Regions from separate parts of the Streptomyces sp. NPDC048002 genome, predicted to be linked through region 3. Evidence: riboswitches for the same ligand, from Rfam matches in the RefSeq annotation. Region 3 holds a riboswitch; each other region holds the start of a gene.

The links. Region 3 has a riboswitch for cyclic di-AMP ahead of AB0E07_RS20015 (M23 family metallopeptidase). Riboswitches for the same ligand answer to the same signal wherever they lie in the genome.
Region 1: another riboswitch for cyclic di-AMP. It lies ahead of AB0E07_RS13170 (M23 family metallopeptidase); the one in region 3 lies ahead of AB0E07_RS20015 (M23 family metallopeptidase).
Region 2: another riboswitch for cyclic di-AMP. It lies ahead of AB0E07_RS29105 (C40 family peptidase); the one in region 3 lies ahead of AB0E07_RS20015 (M23 family metallopeptidase).

The regions. Positions count from the first base shown of each region.
Region 1 is NZ_JBEZNL010000008.1:17,500-22,596, forward strand. Features, by position in the region: gene AB0E07_RS13170 (M23 family metallopeptidase) at 1-974, opposite strand, end outside; cyclic di-AMP (ydaO/yuaA leader) riboswitch at 986-1,143, opposite strand; gene AB0E07_RS13175 (PP2C family protein-serine/threonine phosphatase) at 1,335-2,471, opposite strand; tRNA gene AB0E07_RS13180 (tRNA-Met) at 2,623-2,696, opposite strand; gene AB0E07_RS13185 (dihydrofolate reductase family protein) at 2,795-3,922, opposite strand; gene AB0E07_RS13190 (MarR family transcriptional regulator) at 4,049-4,582, shown strand; gene ribA (GTP cyclohydrolase II) at 4,693-5,097, shown strand, end outside.
Region 2 is NZ_JBEZNL010000030.1:58,650-63,746, reverse strand. Features, by position in the region: gene AB0E07_RS29125 (helix-turn-helix transcriptional regulator) at 1-102, opposite strand, end outside; gene AB0E07_RS29120 (ATP-binding protein) at 315-815, shown strand; gene AB0E07_RS29115 (LysR family transcriptional regulator) at 787-1,710, opposite strand; gene AB0E07_RS29110 (LysE family translocator) at 1,815-2,501, shown strand; gene AB0E07_RS29105 (C40 family peptidase) at 2,556-3,029, opposite strand; cyclic di-AMP (ydaO/yuaA leader) riboswitch at 3,033-3,236, opposite strand; gene AB0E07_RS29100 (urease subunit gamma) at 3,967-4,269, shown strand; gene AB0E07_RS29095 (urease subunit beta) at 4,284-4,595, shown strand; gene AB0E07_RS29090 (urease subunit alpha) at 4,588-5,097, shown strand, end outside.
Region 3 is NZ_JBEZNL010000015.1:42,463-47,559, forward strand. Features, by position in the region: gene AB0E07_RS20000 (GNAT family N-acetyltransferase) at 1-1,874, opposite strand, end outside; gene AB0E07_RS20005 (HPr family phosphocarrier protein) at 2,052-2,333, shown strand; gene AB0E07_RS20010 (GntR family transcriptional regulator) at 2,471-3,166, opposite strand; gene AB0E07_RS20015 (M23 family metallopeptidase) at 3,355-4,119, opposite strand; cyclic di-AMP (ydaO/yuaA leader) riboswitch at 4,132-4,292, opposite strand; gene AB0E07_RS20020 (pitrilysin family protein) at 4,507-5,097, opposite strand, start outside.

The DNA.
Region 1 (5,097 bases), on a different contig from region 3:
GAGGTGGAGCCCTCGGGGTGGACCTCCAGGTGGAGGTGGGCGCCGGTGACGTTCCCGGTCGCGCCGACCCGGCCGATCACATCGCCGGTGTTGACCTTCTGGCCCACGCTGACGCTGATCGAGGACTGGTGGGCGTACCAGATCTCGGTGCCGTCCTCCAGGGTGAGCACGGTCTTGTAGCCGTAGGAGCCGTCCCAGCCGGCGGAGGTGATCGTGCCGGTGTGGACCGCCTTGAGCAGCGTGCCCGTGGGGGCGGCGAAGTCGAGGCCGGTGTGGTAGCCGGAGGACCACATGGAGCCGGCCTGGCCGAAGGTCGAGGTGAGGGTGAAGGAGGAGGTCGGCAGGGTGTATTCCTTGGCCAGCTTGGCCAGGCGCTCGGCCTCGGCCTTCGCCGCGGCCTCCTGCTCGGCCTTCTCCTTGGCGGCGGCGGCCTTGGCCTTCGCCTCCTTCTCCGCCTTGGCGGCAGCCTCCGTGGCGGCCTTCTCGGCGGCAGCGGCGGCGGCCTGGGCGGCCTTGGTGTCGACCTGGTCCTGCTGCTGCTCGGCCTGGGCCATGATCCGGGCGCGCAGGGCCTCGCCGGCGTCGGCCGCGCCCTGCTCGGTGTCCGTGGTGGTCATGCCGACGCTGCTGAGCGGGGAGGTCGACGCCTCGGGCTCCGGCTCGTCCGCGGAGTCGTCGGAGATCAGCGGCAGGTCGGGGATGGTGATGGCGACCGGCGGCTTGCCGGACTGCGCGCTGGCCATGCCGGCCCCGCCGACGGCGGCGATGACACCGACGCCGAGAACGGTGGAGCTGCGGGCCAGTCCGCCGCCGCGCTGCTTGGACACACGGTGCTTGCCGCGGACCGGGCGAACGGTGTCGGCGGTGGGGTTCCACTCCTCCCACGGGCCCTCGTCGGTGCGGTGGCTGCCGTAGACGAAGGTCTCGTCGCCACGCTGACTCGGCACGAACGGGGCAGGCGGGTTTGACGCCACGTGGGCGCGCTCCTTTCCTTCCTTCTCGCCTACCGGGTTAGCTGACGGGTTCGGAGCAGGAAGGTCTCCTACGCGCGTATATCCGCCGTCCATGTCCGGCGGGCTACGAGCGATTCACCCCAAGGTGGTGGTTCCCCGGTTCCCTTGCGGGATTCGGCGCGTGCGCACGGAGCCGCCTCTTGTGACGGCTGGGACGACCGCGCTGCGTTATCGAACGTTAATAGACCCGGGGCCCGGATTCCAAGCTGTTCCTCTTGATCATTAAGCTTTCCGGCCAGGACTTTACGGTCATGGAGGTTTCAAATCGGGCGAGTTGGCCACACCTCGCGGACCCGGGTTTTCCTGACGGTATGTCAGTTGTTATGCGGAGGGCTGCCACCCGATCACACCGGGTAACGCCTCGGGTCGGCGGACGGCCAGCAGGGCCATGTCGTCCGTCATCCCGCCGCCGCAGTGCCGGCGCACCTCCTCGGCCAGGGTCCGGATGACCGCGCCGGGGTGGCCGAAGGCGCGGCCCGCGAGCCGCAGCTGGGGGTCGTAGAAGACGCCCCGCGCGTCACGGGCCTCGGACAGTCCGTCGGTGTGCAGCAGCAGCGTGGCACCGGGCGGGAAGGCGGCTTCCTCGGCCCGGTCGGGCCAGTCGCCCAGGTCGCCCATGCCCAGCGGCAGGGCGGGCTCCGTGGCGGGCAGGGCGCGGACGGTGCGGTCGGCGTGGAGCAGCAGCGGCGGCGGGTGACCGCGGTTGACGACCCGTACGACATGGCCGTCGTGCGGGAGTTCGGCGAGCACGGCCGTGGTGAACCCCTCGAAGGCGTCGATGCCGTCCCGCCGAGCGCCCTCCCTGGCCAGCGCCCGCTCCAGCCGCCGCGCGAGCGAGGTCAGCGTGGGTTCCTCCTCGGCGGCCTCCCGGAAGGCCCCGATGACCACGGCGACGGCGGCCACCGCGCTCATGCCCTTCCCGCGCACGTCGCCGACGATCAGCCGCACGCCGTACGGGCTGTCCTGCACCGCGTACAGATCGCCCCCGATGTAGGCGTCGGCCTGCGCCGCCTCGTAGCGGGCGGCGATGTCGAAGGCACCGATCCGCTCCAGCGGCTGGGGCAGCACGGCCCGCTGGGTCGCCTCGGCGATCTGCCGCTGGCTGGCGAGCCGCAGGTCGCCGCGGCGCAGGACGGAGTTGAGCACGACGGCCAGGATCGCGACCGTGACCACGGTGATCACCTCGGTGACGGTGTCCACGTCCGCCCCGAAGGCGAACCGGATGTGCACGAAGTACGCGGCGAGCAGGGCTCCGGCACCAGCGGCGAAGGTACCGGCCAGGGAGTACAGGGGCGCGGCGACCAGGGGCGCGGCGGTGAAGAAGGGGATGGCGGTGAAGGCCGGGGGCATGAAGGCGTCGTAGAGGACACCGCCCACGATCAGCAGCGGCGGGAGGAGTCGCACGAGGGTGCGTGCGGACGGCACGCTCCGGGACCCACCCACGCCTGAAGCCCGCACTGCCCGCCTCCCGCCGCGATCCGCCGTCCTCCCAGGGTTCCCGGGGCGGGGACCGGGGGCGAACCGGGGCGGCCGAGCGGGTGAGCGGGTGAGCGGTGCGGGAACGCACCGAGGGCCGGAACCCTTTCGGGTTCCGGCCCTCGGCCTTCAGTAGCGGGGACAGGATTTGAACCTGCGACCTCTGGGTTATGAGCCCAGCGAGCTACCGAGCTGCTCCACCCCGCGTCGGTGAAACCAGTGTACGTCATCCGCGGGGCGCAAAGCACATCCGTTGATTCGGGCCCCGCCGGGCCCCACGACGCACCGCCCGGCGGCCGGTCCGCTCAGTCCGCCAGGTGGCGGTTGGGGGCCTGGGCGCGGTCCGCGTACTCGGGGAGGACGACCACGTCCGCACCGGCCGCCGCGAGGGCTCCGCTGCCGTCGGCGCCCGTCACGAAGGTGTCCGGTTCCCGCCAGGCGGTCACCACCCGGCGCACGCCCGCCTCCAGGATCAGCCGGGAGCAGGGCGCCGGGCGGGAGGCCCGGTGGGCGCAGGGTTCCAGGCTGCTGTAGACGGTCGCGGAGGGCAGCCGGGGGTCGGCGGGGTCGATCTTGGCGAGGGCCGCCTCCTCGGCGTGGACCACGGGGTCGTCGCCCTCCCGGGAGTACCCGCGGGCCAGCTCGGTGCCGTCGGCGGCCACCACCACCGCGCCGACGCTGAACGCCGTGCGGGACGGCGGGCACAGCTCGGCCAGTTCGCAGGCGAGCCGCAGCCAGTGGTGGTCGGCGGTGGTGGCGTGCGCGCCGGCCCCGGGGGCGGTGGGTTCGTAGCGCATCAGGACCACGTCCTCGATGCGGCGGGACTCCACCAGGCGCAGCCGGCCGGGCTGGTAGGCGCCGGGGCCGAAGAGCCGGGGGGCGGCGGGGTCGCCGACGAAGAGCGGGGCGAGGACCAGCTGGAGTTCGTCGGCCAGGCCCTCCTGGAGGAGCTGGGTGTGGATCCGGCCGCCGCCCTCGACCATCAGCCGGCTCACGCCCCGGCCGTGCAGGTCCGCCAGCAGGGGGACCCAGCCGAGGCCGGGGCCGAGGGGGACCACGTCCGCGGCGAGGCCGAGGGCGCGGGCCCGTTCGGCGCCCCGGTCGGTGGTGTAGAGGACCTTCTCGCCGCCGGTGTGCCAGAACTTCGCCGCCGGGTCGACGTCACCGCTGCCGCTGACCATGACCTTCAGGGGGTACTCCGGCCGTCCGGCAGCGGTCCGGGCCGCGCGCCGCTCGGGGGAGTTGACCAGCAGGCGCGGGTTGTCGGCGCGGAGGGTTCCGGCGCCGATGAGGATCGCGTCGACCGAGGCCCGTACCTCGTCGACCCGGTCGAAGTCGGCGGGGCTGGAGAGCAGCAGCCGCTCGGGGCCGGTGTCGTCCAGGTAGCCGTCGAGGGAGACGGCCGCCGACAGCAGGACGTAGGGGAGGGGCATCGGTGCTCCAGAAGGGGCCGGACGGGACCGGCGGGCTGGTTCGGCGGGCTTGATTCGGCGGGCTTGATTCGGCGGGCTTGGTTCGGCGGGCTTGGTTCAAGTTTTAAGCAAAACTACACTGGGTCCATGACGACCCGCTGGCTCACTCCCGAGGAACAGCGCGCCTGGCGCGCGTACCTGGGTGCCGCCCTCCTGCTGGAGGACGCCCTGGACCGGCAGCTCCAACAGGACGCCGGCATGCCGCACCTGTACTACTCCATCCTCGCCCACCTCTCCGAGTCGCCGGAGCGGCGGCTGCGGATGACCGACCTCGCGGAACGGCTGAAGATCACCCGCAGCCGGCTGACGTACGCCGTGACCCGGCTGGAGAAGGACGGTCTGGTGCGGCGCGAGGAGTGCCGGTGGGACAAGCGGGGCAGCGTCGCCGCGCTGACCGAGGAGGGCATGACGGTGCTGGAGCGGACGGCGCCCGGTCATGTCGCCACGGTCCGCGCCGCCCTCTTCGACCACCTGACCCCGGAGCAGGTCGGCCAGCTGGAGGAGATCTTCGGCGGGGTCACCCGGGCGCTCCAGGGCGGGGAGTCGGCCGAGGTGCCGTGGCTGCGCCGGTCCTCGCCGTGCGCGTCGGCGCCGGTTTCCGCCGCCGGCGGCGAGGAGTAGGGCACCCCGCCGCGAACCGATTGCTTCAAACTTCAAGCATGGGTTAGGGTCCAGTTCCGAGGATCTGCTTCAAATCTGAAGCAGAAAGCCCAGGACGACCGGAGACCCGCATGTCCGACCACCCCGCGGCCACCCCGCGCTCCCGTGTCCGCATACCGCTGCGCTTCGACGACGGCTACGGCGTCGACGCCGACCTGGTCACCTTCCACGGCCTCACCGACGGCCAGGAACACGTGGCCGTCGTGCTCGGCGACCCCGGCCCCGTCCCGCTCGTCCGGTTGCACTCCGAGTGCCTGACGGGGGACGTCTTCGGCTCGGCCCGCTGCGACTGCGGACCCCAGCTGCGCGAGGCCGTCGAGCGCATCGCCGAACGCGGCGGCGTCCTGCTCTACCTCCGCCAGGAGGGCCGCGGCATCGGCCTCTACAACAAGCTCGACGCGTACGCCCTCCAGGACCAGGGGCTCGACACCTACGCCGCGAACGCGGCCCTCGGCCTGCCCGAGGACGCCCGCGAC
Region 2 (5,097 bases), on a different contig from region 3:
CACCATCCGTGCCGCCTCACCACTGGTGAGACCGGCGCTGGTGCGCAACGCGCGCAATTCGGCGCCCAGCTTTCGGCGGCGCACCGCGGGACCGTGCTGCATACGGTCCTCCTTACTCCAACCGGGCCGCCCAAATACGGTCTCGCGTAGCAGAGTTCACCGCTTTGAGCGACAGATATATGCATATCTTGGTGGATCGCCACCGTGACCGGCGCGGTAATGGCAGTCTGGCGAAGAAGCACCAGTCCGGGACCGTACTCGAACCATCCGCTCCGTGTCGGACCACGGTCCCGTGGGAAAGGGACGACGTCGCCATGGCAGACCATCTGGAAGCATCCGTCACTCTGCCGAGCGATCCCGCCTCGGTCTCCGCGGCCCGCGGCTATGTGCTCAGCACTCTGGCGGAGTGGGGGCTGCCCGCCGAGACCGACGCGGCCGACACCATCCGGCTCATCGTGTCCGAACTCGCCACCAACGCCGTACAGCACACCCTGGGTCAGTCACCCACCTTCACGGTGGACATCGAACTGCACCAGGACGAACAACTGCGCATCGGGGTCACCGACAGCCATCCCCGCCTCCCCAAGCGGCTGCCCGCCGCCGTGCAGCAGGACAACGGCCGCGGCCTGGTGATCATCCGCTGGCTGACCGCCGAGTGCGGCGGCCGGCTCAGGGTCAGACCCACCCGCGAGGGCGGCAAGACGGTCTCGATCGAACTGCCCTGGACCGTACCGGCCCAACAGGTCACCAGCGGGGCCCAACAGGTCACCAGCGGGGCTCAGCAGGTCACCACCGCGGTCCAGCAGGAGCCTTAGCGAACGCGCCCCGCAGCAGCGCCCGGAAGGCGTCCACGGCGGGCCCCGCGCCCTCCGCACGCCGGGCGACCGAGATCGTGCGGCGTAGCTCTCCCCCCTCCAGCGCGCGCGTCCCGACCGGGGTGACGGCGGTCCGCGCCACCATCTCCGGCACCACCCCGACTCCGAGCCCCGCGCTGACCAGAGCGCACACCAGCGCGTACACCGGGGTCTCCACCAGCACCGCCGGCGTGGCCCCGGCCCGGGCCAGTACCGCCTCCACCCCCTGCCGTGCCGGATGGTCCGGCGCCATGCTGATCAACGGCTGCCCGGCCAGCTCGCTCAGCGGAAGCCTTGAGTTCCCCTCGGCCAGCGCGTGCCCGGGGGCGGTCACCAGGACCAGCTCCTCCACCAGTACCGGCTCCAGGACGACGGACGAGGGCACCGGTACCGGCTCCGCGGGCTCGTAGGTGTGCGTCAGGGCCAGATCGATCTCCCCGGCGGCCACCGCGGCCACCCCGGCGGGCGGTTCGTGGTTGCTGACGGTCAGTTCCACGTCCGGATGGGCCCGGCGGAAGGCGCTGAGCACCGGCGGCAGCAGGTGGACGCCCGCGGTCTGGAACGTACCGAGCCGCAGGGTTCCCCCGGCCAGACCGGTGAGCCGGGCCAGCTCGTGCCGGGCCTGTTCCAGTTCGTCGAGCACCCGACGGGCCCGCGCCACCAGCAGCTCGCCCGCTCCGGTGAGCCGGGCCCCGCGATGGTGCCGGACGAGCAGGGGCGTGCCCGCCTCCCGCTCCAGCTTCGCCAGCTGCTGGGAGAGCGCGGGCGGGGTGTAGCCGAGCCGCTCGGCGGCCCGGGTGATCGAACCGGACTCGGCGACCGCGACCAGCGCCGCCAGCCGTGTGGGGTCGTACATGCCGGGAGACCTGTCTGGGAGAGCCTGAGCCCAAAGCGATGCTTAAGGCGGACCCAGGTTATTCGACATACCTGCTGAAGGCTCCGGAGCGGCAGGCTGGGCCCATGGACGCACAGCTGCTCGCCTTCACCGGGGTCGCCGCCGGCATGGTCGCCATGCCCGGGGCCGACTTCACCGTCGTCGTACGCAACGCCCTCGTCTCGCGCCGGGCCGGTGTCGCCTGCGCGCTGGGCATCACGGGCGGGCTGCTGCTGCACACCGCCCTGGCGGTCGCGGGCGTCGCCGCCGTCCTGACCGCGGTGCCGGCCCTCTTCCGCACGCTCCAGGTGCTGGGCGGCTGCTATGTGCTCCACCTCGGCGCCCGTACCCTGCTCTCGCTGCGCCGGCCCCGGCCCGCCGAGCCGGCGGAGGCTCCCGGCAGACCCTGGCCCGCCGAGCGGGCGGAGGCTCCCGGCAGGCCCCGGCCCGCCGAGCCCACGGAGGCTCCCGGCAGCGGGCGCCCGCTGCGGCAGGGCTTCGTCACCAACGCCCTCAACCCGAAGGCGCCGATCACCTTCCTGAGCCTGCTGCCCCAGTTCGTGCCCGCGGGGGCTCCCGCGCTGCCCCGCACGCTGCTGCTGGCGCTGATCGTGGTGGTGCTGGCCCTGCTGTGGTTCCCGGCCGTGGCGCTGCTCGTGGACCGGCTCGGCCGGTGGCTGCGCCGGCCGCGGGCCGCCCGTGCCGTCGAGGCCGTCACCGGTACCGCCCTGACGGTCCTGGGCGCGGTCCTGCTGTTCGAGGCCGTCTCCTGAGTGCCCGTCGGGGCGGCGGCGAGTCAGGGACGCCGCCGCCCCTCGGGCGCCGGGTCAGCTCACCCGGCCGTACCAGACGCTCTTGGTCCAGATCTTCTGCAGCCTCACCACGTCCCCGGTCTTCGGGGAGTGCCAGAGCTTGCCCTTCCCGGCGTAGATGCCGACGTGGTAGATGTTCGACCCCGAGTGGAAGAACACCAGGTCACCCGCCTTGCGGCTGTTGGCGGAGATGTGGCGCGTCTTGTTGTACTGCTGGGCCGCGGTACGGGGCAGCTTCTTGCCCGCCTTCTTGAACGCGTACAGCGTGAGCCCGGAGCAGTCGAAGCGGTGCGGTCCGGTGGCGCCCCACTTGTACGGGGCACCCTTCTTGGAGGCCGCGACCTGGAGTGCCTTCGTCGCCGGCGTGGCCGCCTCCGCCTCAGCGGAGAGGCCGGGGGCCACGATCGAACCGCCCACGGCGGCGATGGTGAGGGCCGAGGCCGTACCGGCCCGGACCATCAGCGACGGGACACGATTGAGCGCAGTCATGCGCAACCCTTCGTCAGCCGCCTGTGAAGGATGACCTGTCGGATTCGGGCTGGCGAAGTTGCCCGGCCGCGATGCGGCTTCACCCCAAGGGCTGCTCGGCGCGAACCTCCGCGCCGGCGACCCGTCGTGCTCGGGTCCTCCACTCCTGCCGATGCACTCCTGTCGACCGGTCATCCGGGCGGCGGCAGGACTCGGCGTCCGCCCGGACCGCCCCGCCGCGGTGGCGGGGGCTTGTCGTCAGACAGGGATCTTGGCCCACGGATGTCCGAAAATCCCAATGGAACCGGGTATTTGTGGCGTTAGTCACCACTCACCCGTTCGGGTGGACACTGCTCCGTTCGAACGATCGTCGAGGTGCCCGGGGAGGTCCGGACCAGCGACGGAACGTCCGATGCGGTGTTCGGTCCACGCGCGTTGCGCAACTCTGACGGGTCGACAAAAGGAGCCATGTCTACGCTGAAAGGGGGTACGTCGTTTGGTCCGTTTCGACTCGGCTCCGGACGGCTCGGCGTGGCGTCCCGACGGTCCGACCCGGCTCACCTGCGTCAACTGTCCGAGCGCGGGGGAGTGGTGACGCGAGACCGGCGGCGCTCACCGTACGGCCCGCGCGGCGCGCACGCCGGTGAGAGGTGAGCGCGCGTCAGTTTCCGGTTCCGGGCAGCCTGATCGCCAGCCGTCCGGCCCGCCCGGGTATCAGCCGTCCGGCCCGCCCGGGTGGCCCGCCCTCCGGCCGAGGGTGGGCGGACCTCTTCGGAGCCCTGCGCGCGGGGGTCGGAGGCCCTCGTCGCCGCCGCCTCGGAGGTCCGGTCGGATCACAGCTCGGTTAACGTGCCCGAAACTCGGTCCAACTAGCCTCCCTCCACGCCACCAGGCACTTTGCCCGTGGCCGCGGCAGCCGGGCCCCGCACGGTCCGGAGCGAGGACTGTGAGGTGGGACGTGCAACTGACCCCGCACGAGCAAGAGAGGCTGCTGATCCATGTGGCGGCCGACGTCGCCGAGAAGCGCCGCGCCCGCGGAGTGAAGCTCAATCACCCCGAGGCGGTCGCCCTCATCACCTCGCACATCCTCGAAGGCGCGCGGGACGGCCGCACGGTCGCCGAGCTCATGGCCTCCGGCCGCAAACTGCTCACCCGCGACGACGTCATGGCGGGCATCCCGGAGATGATCCACGACGTCCAGGTCGAGGCGACCTTCCCCGACGGCACCAAGCTCGTCACCGTCCACGAGCCGATCGTCTGAGAGGGGCGCTGTCGATGATTCCCGGTGAGGTCCTCTTCGCGGACGGGCCCATTGTGTACAACGAAGGCCGCGAGATCACCCGGCTGACGGTGCTCAACGCCGCCGACCGACCCGTCCAGGTCGGCTCCCACTACCACTTCGCCGAGGCCAACCCCGGACTGGAGTTCGACCGCGCGGCCGCCCGCGGCAAGCGGCTCAACGTCGCCGCCGGCACCGCCGTGCGCTTCGAGCCCGGGATCCCCGTCGACGTCGAACTCGTCCCGCTGGCCGGCGCCCGTGTCGTGCCCGGACTGCGCGGGGAGACCGGAGGTGCCCTCGATGCCTGAGATCTCGCGTGCCGCCTACGCCGACCTGTTCGGCCCGACCACCGGTGACCGGATCCGGCTCGCCGACACCGATCTGCTCGTGGAGATCGAGGAGGACCGCTCCGGCGGCCCCGGGCTCGCCGGTGACGAGGCCGTGTTCGGCGGCGGCAAGGTCATCCGGGAGTCCATGGGCCAGTCCCGCGCTACGCGCGCAGACGGCACTCCGGACACGGTCGTCACCGGTGTCGTGGTCATCGACCACTGGGGCGTCGTCAAGGCCGACGTCGGCATACGGGACGGGCGGATCACCGGCATCGGCAAGGCCGGCAACCCCGACACCATGGACGGGGTCCACCCGGACCTGGTCATCGGCCCCGAGACCGAGATCATCGCGGGCAACGGGCGCATCCTCACCGCCGGTGCCATCGACGCCCATGTCCACTTCATCTGCCCGCAGATCGCCGACGAGGCGCTGGCCTCCGGGATCACCACCCTGGTCGGCGGCGGCACCGGCCCGGCCGAG
Region 3 (5,097 bases):
GCGGCGGACAGCGCCTCCGCCAGCCCGCCCAGCTCCACGTGCACCACCAGCACCGGCTTGCCCGGCGCCTGTGCCACCGCCGACCTGAGCGCCTCCGCCAGCACCGCGTCCCCGGCCGCGGTCTCCCCCGCCGCCTGCTCCCCGATCGCCGGGATCGCGGTCACCACGACGGAGTCGCACGTGTCGTCGGCCAGGGCGCGCGCGAGCGCCGCCCGGAAGTCCTCCGCGCTCGCCGCCGTCGTCAGGTCCAGCGGCGGCAGCGGCCGCAGCCCCTCGGAGAGACAGGCGTCGTAGGTCAGCAGGCCGAGCGACTCGGAGTTGCCGAGGATCGCCACCCGCGGCCCGCCCGGCAGCGGCTGGCGCGCGAGCAGCAGCCCCGCGTCGACGAGTTCGGTGATCGTGTCCACCCGGATCACCCCGGCCTGCCGCAGCAGGGCCGACACGGTGGCGTGCGGCAGCCGTGTCGCCCGTACGGCGTGTCCCTGGGGCGCCGCCCCGCCGTGCCGTGCGCCCTGGACCACCACGAGCGGCTTCGCCGCCGCCGTCCGCCGGGCCAGCCGGGTGAACTTGCGCGGGTTGCCGATGGACTCCAGGTACATCAGGGCCACGTCGGTGTGCGGATCGTCGTACCAGTACTGGAGGACGTCGTTGCCGGAGACGTCGGCGCGGTTTCCGGAGGAGACGAAGGTGGAGACGCCGGTGACGCCGGTGACCCCGCCGCCGCGCCGGTGCAGCCGGGACAGCAGCGCGATGCCGATGGCCCCGGACTGGGCGAACAGCCCTATCCGGCCCGGCCTCGGCATCTCGGGCGCGAGGGAGGCGTTGAGACGGACGTCCGCCGAGGTGTTGATGACACCGAAGGCGTTGGGCCCGATGATGCGCATGCCGTACGCGCGCGCGTGCCGGACGAGTTCGCGCTGGCGTTCCTTGCCCTCGGGGCCGCTCTCGGCGTAACCGGCGGAGACCACGACCAGCCCCTGGACGCCGTGCTCGCCGCACTCGGTGACGACCTGGGGGACCTGTTCGGCCGGTACGGCCACCACCGCGAGGTCGACATGGCCGTCGATGTCGCGCACCGAGCGGTACGCGGGGACCCCGGCGAGTTCCTTCAGATCCTCGGGGAACGCCTGGTTCACGGCGTACAGCGGCCCCCGGTAGCCGCCCTCCCTGATGTTGTCCAGGACGCCGCGGCCCACCCCGCCGGGCGTCCGTCCGGCGCCGACGACGGCCACCGAGCCGGGGACCAGCAGCCGTTGGACGGACCGCCCCTCGGCGCGCTGTTCGCGCGCGTACTGCACGGCGAGCGAGCGGTCCGTGGGCTCCAGGTCGAACTCCAGGCGGACGACGCCGTCCTCGAAGCTGCGCTTCTGGGTGTACCCGGCGTCCGTGAACACCTTGATCATCTTGGTGTTGGCGGGCAGCACCTCGGCCGCGAACCGGCGGATCCCGCGCTCCCGCGCGACGGCGGCGATGTGCTCCAGCAGCGCGGAGGCGACCCCGCGCCCCTGGTGGGCGTCCTGGACCAGGAAGGCGACCTCGGCCTCGTCGGCGGGCGCGGAGGCGGGCCGGCCACCGGGGCCGATCCGGTCGTAGCGCACGGTGGCGATGAACTCGCCCCCGATGGTGGCCGCGAGTCCCACCCGGTCCACGAAGTCGTGGTGGGTGAAGCGGTGGACGTCCTTGGCGGACAGCCGCGGGTAGGGGGCGAAGAACCGGTAGTACTTCGACTCGTCCGAGACCTGTTCGTAGAAGCTGACCAGGCGTTCGGCGTCATCGACGGAGATGGGGCGGACGCGCGCGGTGCCGCCGTCGCGCAGCACCACGTCGGCTTCCCAGTGGGCGGGGTACTCGTGCCGGTCCGACGCGCTCTGCATGGGCCCCAGACTACGGCTCGCGTCCGGCAGCGGCGCGGGGCAGTCTGTGGAGGACGGGTGTCGAACCGGGGCCGCGGGTCGACGACCGGAGGGAACGGGCCACCGGTCCGTTCCGGGCACGCTCCACGTTGTGGAACACTGGTCTAGACAACCTGAGAACCTGAAGGGCAGCATCACATGGCTGAGCGCCGCGTCAACGTCGGCTGGGCCGAGGGCCTCCACGCCCGCCCCGCCTCCATCTTCGTCCGAGCCGCCACGGCCACAGGCGTCCCGGTGACGATCGCCAAGGCGGGCGGCAACCCCGTCAACGCGGCCTCCATGCTGGCCGTACTGGGCCTGGGCGCCCAGGGCGGCGAGGAGATCGTGCTCGCCTCCGACGCCGAGGGCGCGGACGCCGCCCTCGACCGTCTGGCGAAGGTCGTCGCCGAGGGGCTCGAGGAACTCCCCGAGACCGTCTGAGGCCATACCGGTCGCGGTACTCGCCGCTTCCCCGAAGGGCTCGTCCGAATTACCGGGCGGGCCCTTCGAATTTCCCGTTCGAGGGCAGCGAAAATAATCCCCCGCGAATTACCCGCTCTTTGTATACGGCGTGCATGTTAATGACGCAGGCTCGGCATGTTTACGGGATGTTGCGAATTCCTCACACGGTCCGGGCGCTCCCCCGTCGAGGGGAACCGCAGCCGGTGCGTGCCGCTGGAGCGCTCGGCGTGCACGGCCGTGATCGCCCGCGCGCGCTCGCTGTCGCCGCGCGCCACGGCGTCCACGATCGCCCCGTGCTCGGCCCAGGCGTCCACCGGCCCGGCCGACGCCTCCACCGAGTACATCCAGGCGATCTTGTGCCGCAGCTGGGTCAGCATCGAGGTCAGCGCAGGGCTGCCGGAGGCCTGGGCGAGCGTCTCGTGGAACCAGCCCCCCAGGGAGCGCAGATCCTCGCTGTTGCCCCTCCTGGCCCGCTCCTGACCGAGCCGCACCAGGCCGCGCAGCACCTTCAGATGGGCCTCCGTGCGCCGCTGGGCGGCCCGCGCGGCCCCGAGCGGCTCCAGCAGGGTGCGCATCTCCAGCAGGTCGGCGGCCTCCTGCTCGGTCGGCTCCGCGACGCACGCGCCCGCGTGCCGCCGGGTCACCACGAAGCCCTCCGCCTCCAGCGTGCGCAGGGCCTCCCGGACGGGGACGCGCGAGACGCCGTAGCGGCGTGCGAGCAGTTCCTCGGTGAGCCGGCTGCCGCGCTCGTAGACACCGGCGACGATGTCGTCCCGGATCGCCGTGCATACCGAGTGCGCCGGAACACGCATGACCGACCTCCGCTTTAATCCCCGTGAAACGTCGACGACTGACGTGTGTTCAGTGACTCTATTGCAATGAGCCGGAATTTCCGAAGGGGGGTCCGATTTCATGGATATTTTTTGGACAGTGATGTCCCTGAAACGCCGAAAACCCCGGCTCGGTGAGCCGGGGTCACGGGAAGCGGTGGCGGGGTCGCTCAGACGTTCACGCCGTGCGAGCGCAGATAGGCGACCGGGTCGATGTCCGAGCCGTACTCCATGGTCGTACGGGCCTCGAAGTGCAGGTGCGCCCCGGTGACGTTGCCGGTGGAGCCGGAGAGGCCGATCTGCTGGCCGGGGGTGACGGACTGGCCGACCGAGACACCGATGGACGACAGGTGCCCGTACTGGGTGTACGTGCCGTCGTGCATCTTGATGACGATCTGGTTGCCGTACCCCCCGCCCCAGCCGGCCTCGACGACGGTGCCCACGCCGACCGAGCGGACGGAGGTGCCGCCGGCGGCGTGGAAGTCGACGCCGGTGTGGCTGCCGGAGGACCAGACCGCGCCGCCGGCCTTGTAGCCGGTGGAGACGTAGGAGCCGGAGATCGGGGAGACGAAGGTGTTCAGGCGCTTGCGCTCGGCCGCGCGGGCGGCGCGCTCCTTGGCGGCCCGGGCCTCCTTGGCCGCCTCGGCGGCCCGCTCGCGCGCGGCCTCCTCGGCCTTCTGCCTGGCTTCCGCCTCCACGGCCGCCTGCTGCTGGGCGTCGGCCTGGGCGTCGATCTGCTCGGCGACCGAGTCGCCGATGGTGATCACGGGAGTGAGGCCGGTCTGTTCGGCGGCCGGCTCGGCGGCGAGCGCCGGAGCGGCGAGGGAGCCGACGACGCCGGTGGTGGCGAGCGCCGCCACTCCCGCCGCACGGACGGTGGTGCGCTGCATCCGGCCGGGACGACGGTGCTTCCCGGTGGCGCGGGTGAACGCCATCAAGTAGGTGGTCCTTTCCTTCCCTCTCGCCTACCGGGTTAGCTGACGGGTTCGGAGCAGGAAGGTCTCCTACGGACCCCCTCGCCTGCGCGCGGGCGTCCGATTCACCCCAGGGACTGTGGGTCCCCGGCTCCCCTGGCTCGCGCCGTACGGGGACTCGGCGATGGCTGTCCGGTGCCGCGGTCGCGGCGCACTGCCTGACGGACAGCCCGGACGACGCTAAACGGGACAACTTTCAATCCTCAAACGGATCAGGGCTTTTGTAGCGCATGCCACAGGCCAGACAGGCAGCCTCTCCCCCAATTCGGACATAAAGGGGCCCTGGTGGCGCTTTCGTCACCAGGGCCCCACGCGCGCGTTGCCGCGCCTTCACATCCGAGGGTGCCCCTACTCGGCCGTCACGACGGTGACTTCACCGATGCCGAGTTCCTCGACGGGCTTGCGGATCTGGGCCGCGTCGCCGACCAGGACGGTCACCAGACGGTCCACCGGGAAGGCGTTGACGACGGCCGCGGTGGCCTCCACCGTGCCCGTCTCGGCGAGCCGACGGTACAGCGTGGCCTGGAAGTCGTCGGGCAGGTGCTGCTCGACCTGGTCGGCCAGGGTGTTCGCCACGGAAGCGGCCGTCTCGAACTTCAGCGGCGCCACGCCGACGAGGTTCTGCACCGCGACATCGCGCTCGGCGTCGGTGAGCCCGCCCTCGGCGAGGGTGCGCAACACCGCCCACAGGTCCTGGAGGGCGGGACCGGTGTTGGGCGTGTCGACGGAGCCGCTGATGGCGAGCATCGAGGCGCCGGTGCCGTCCGGGGCGGAGCGCAGCACCTGCCCGAAGGCGCGCACGCCGTAGGTGTAGCCCTTCTCCTCGCGCAGGACGCGGTCGAGGCGGGAGGTGAGGGTGCCGCCCAGGCAGTACGTGCCGAGCACCTGCGCCGGCCACACCCGGTCGTGCCGGTCGGGTCCGACACGGCCGATCAGCAG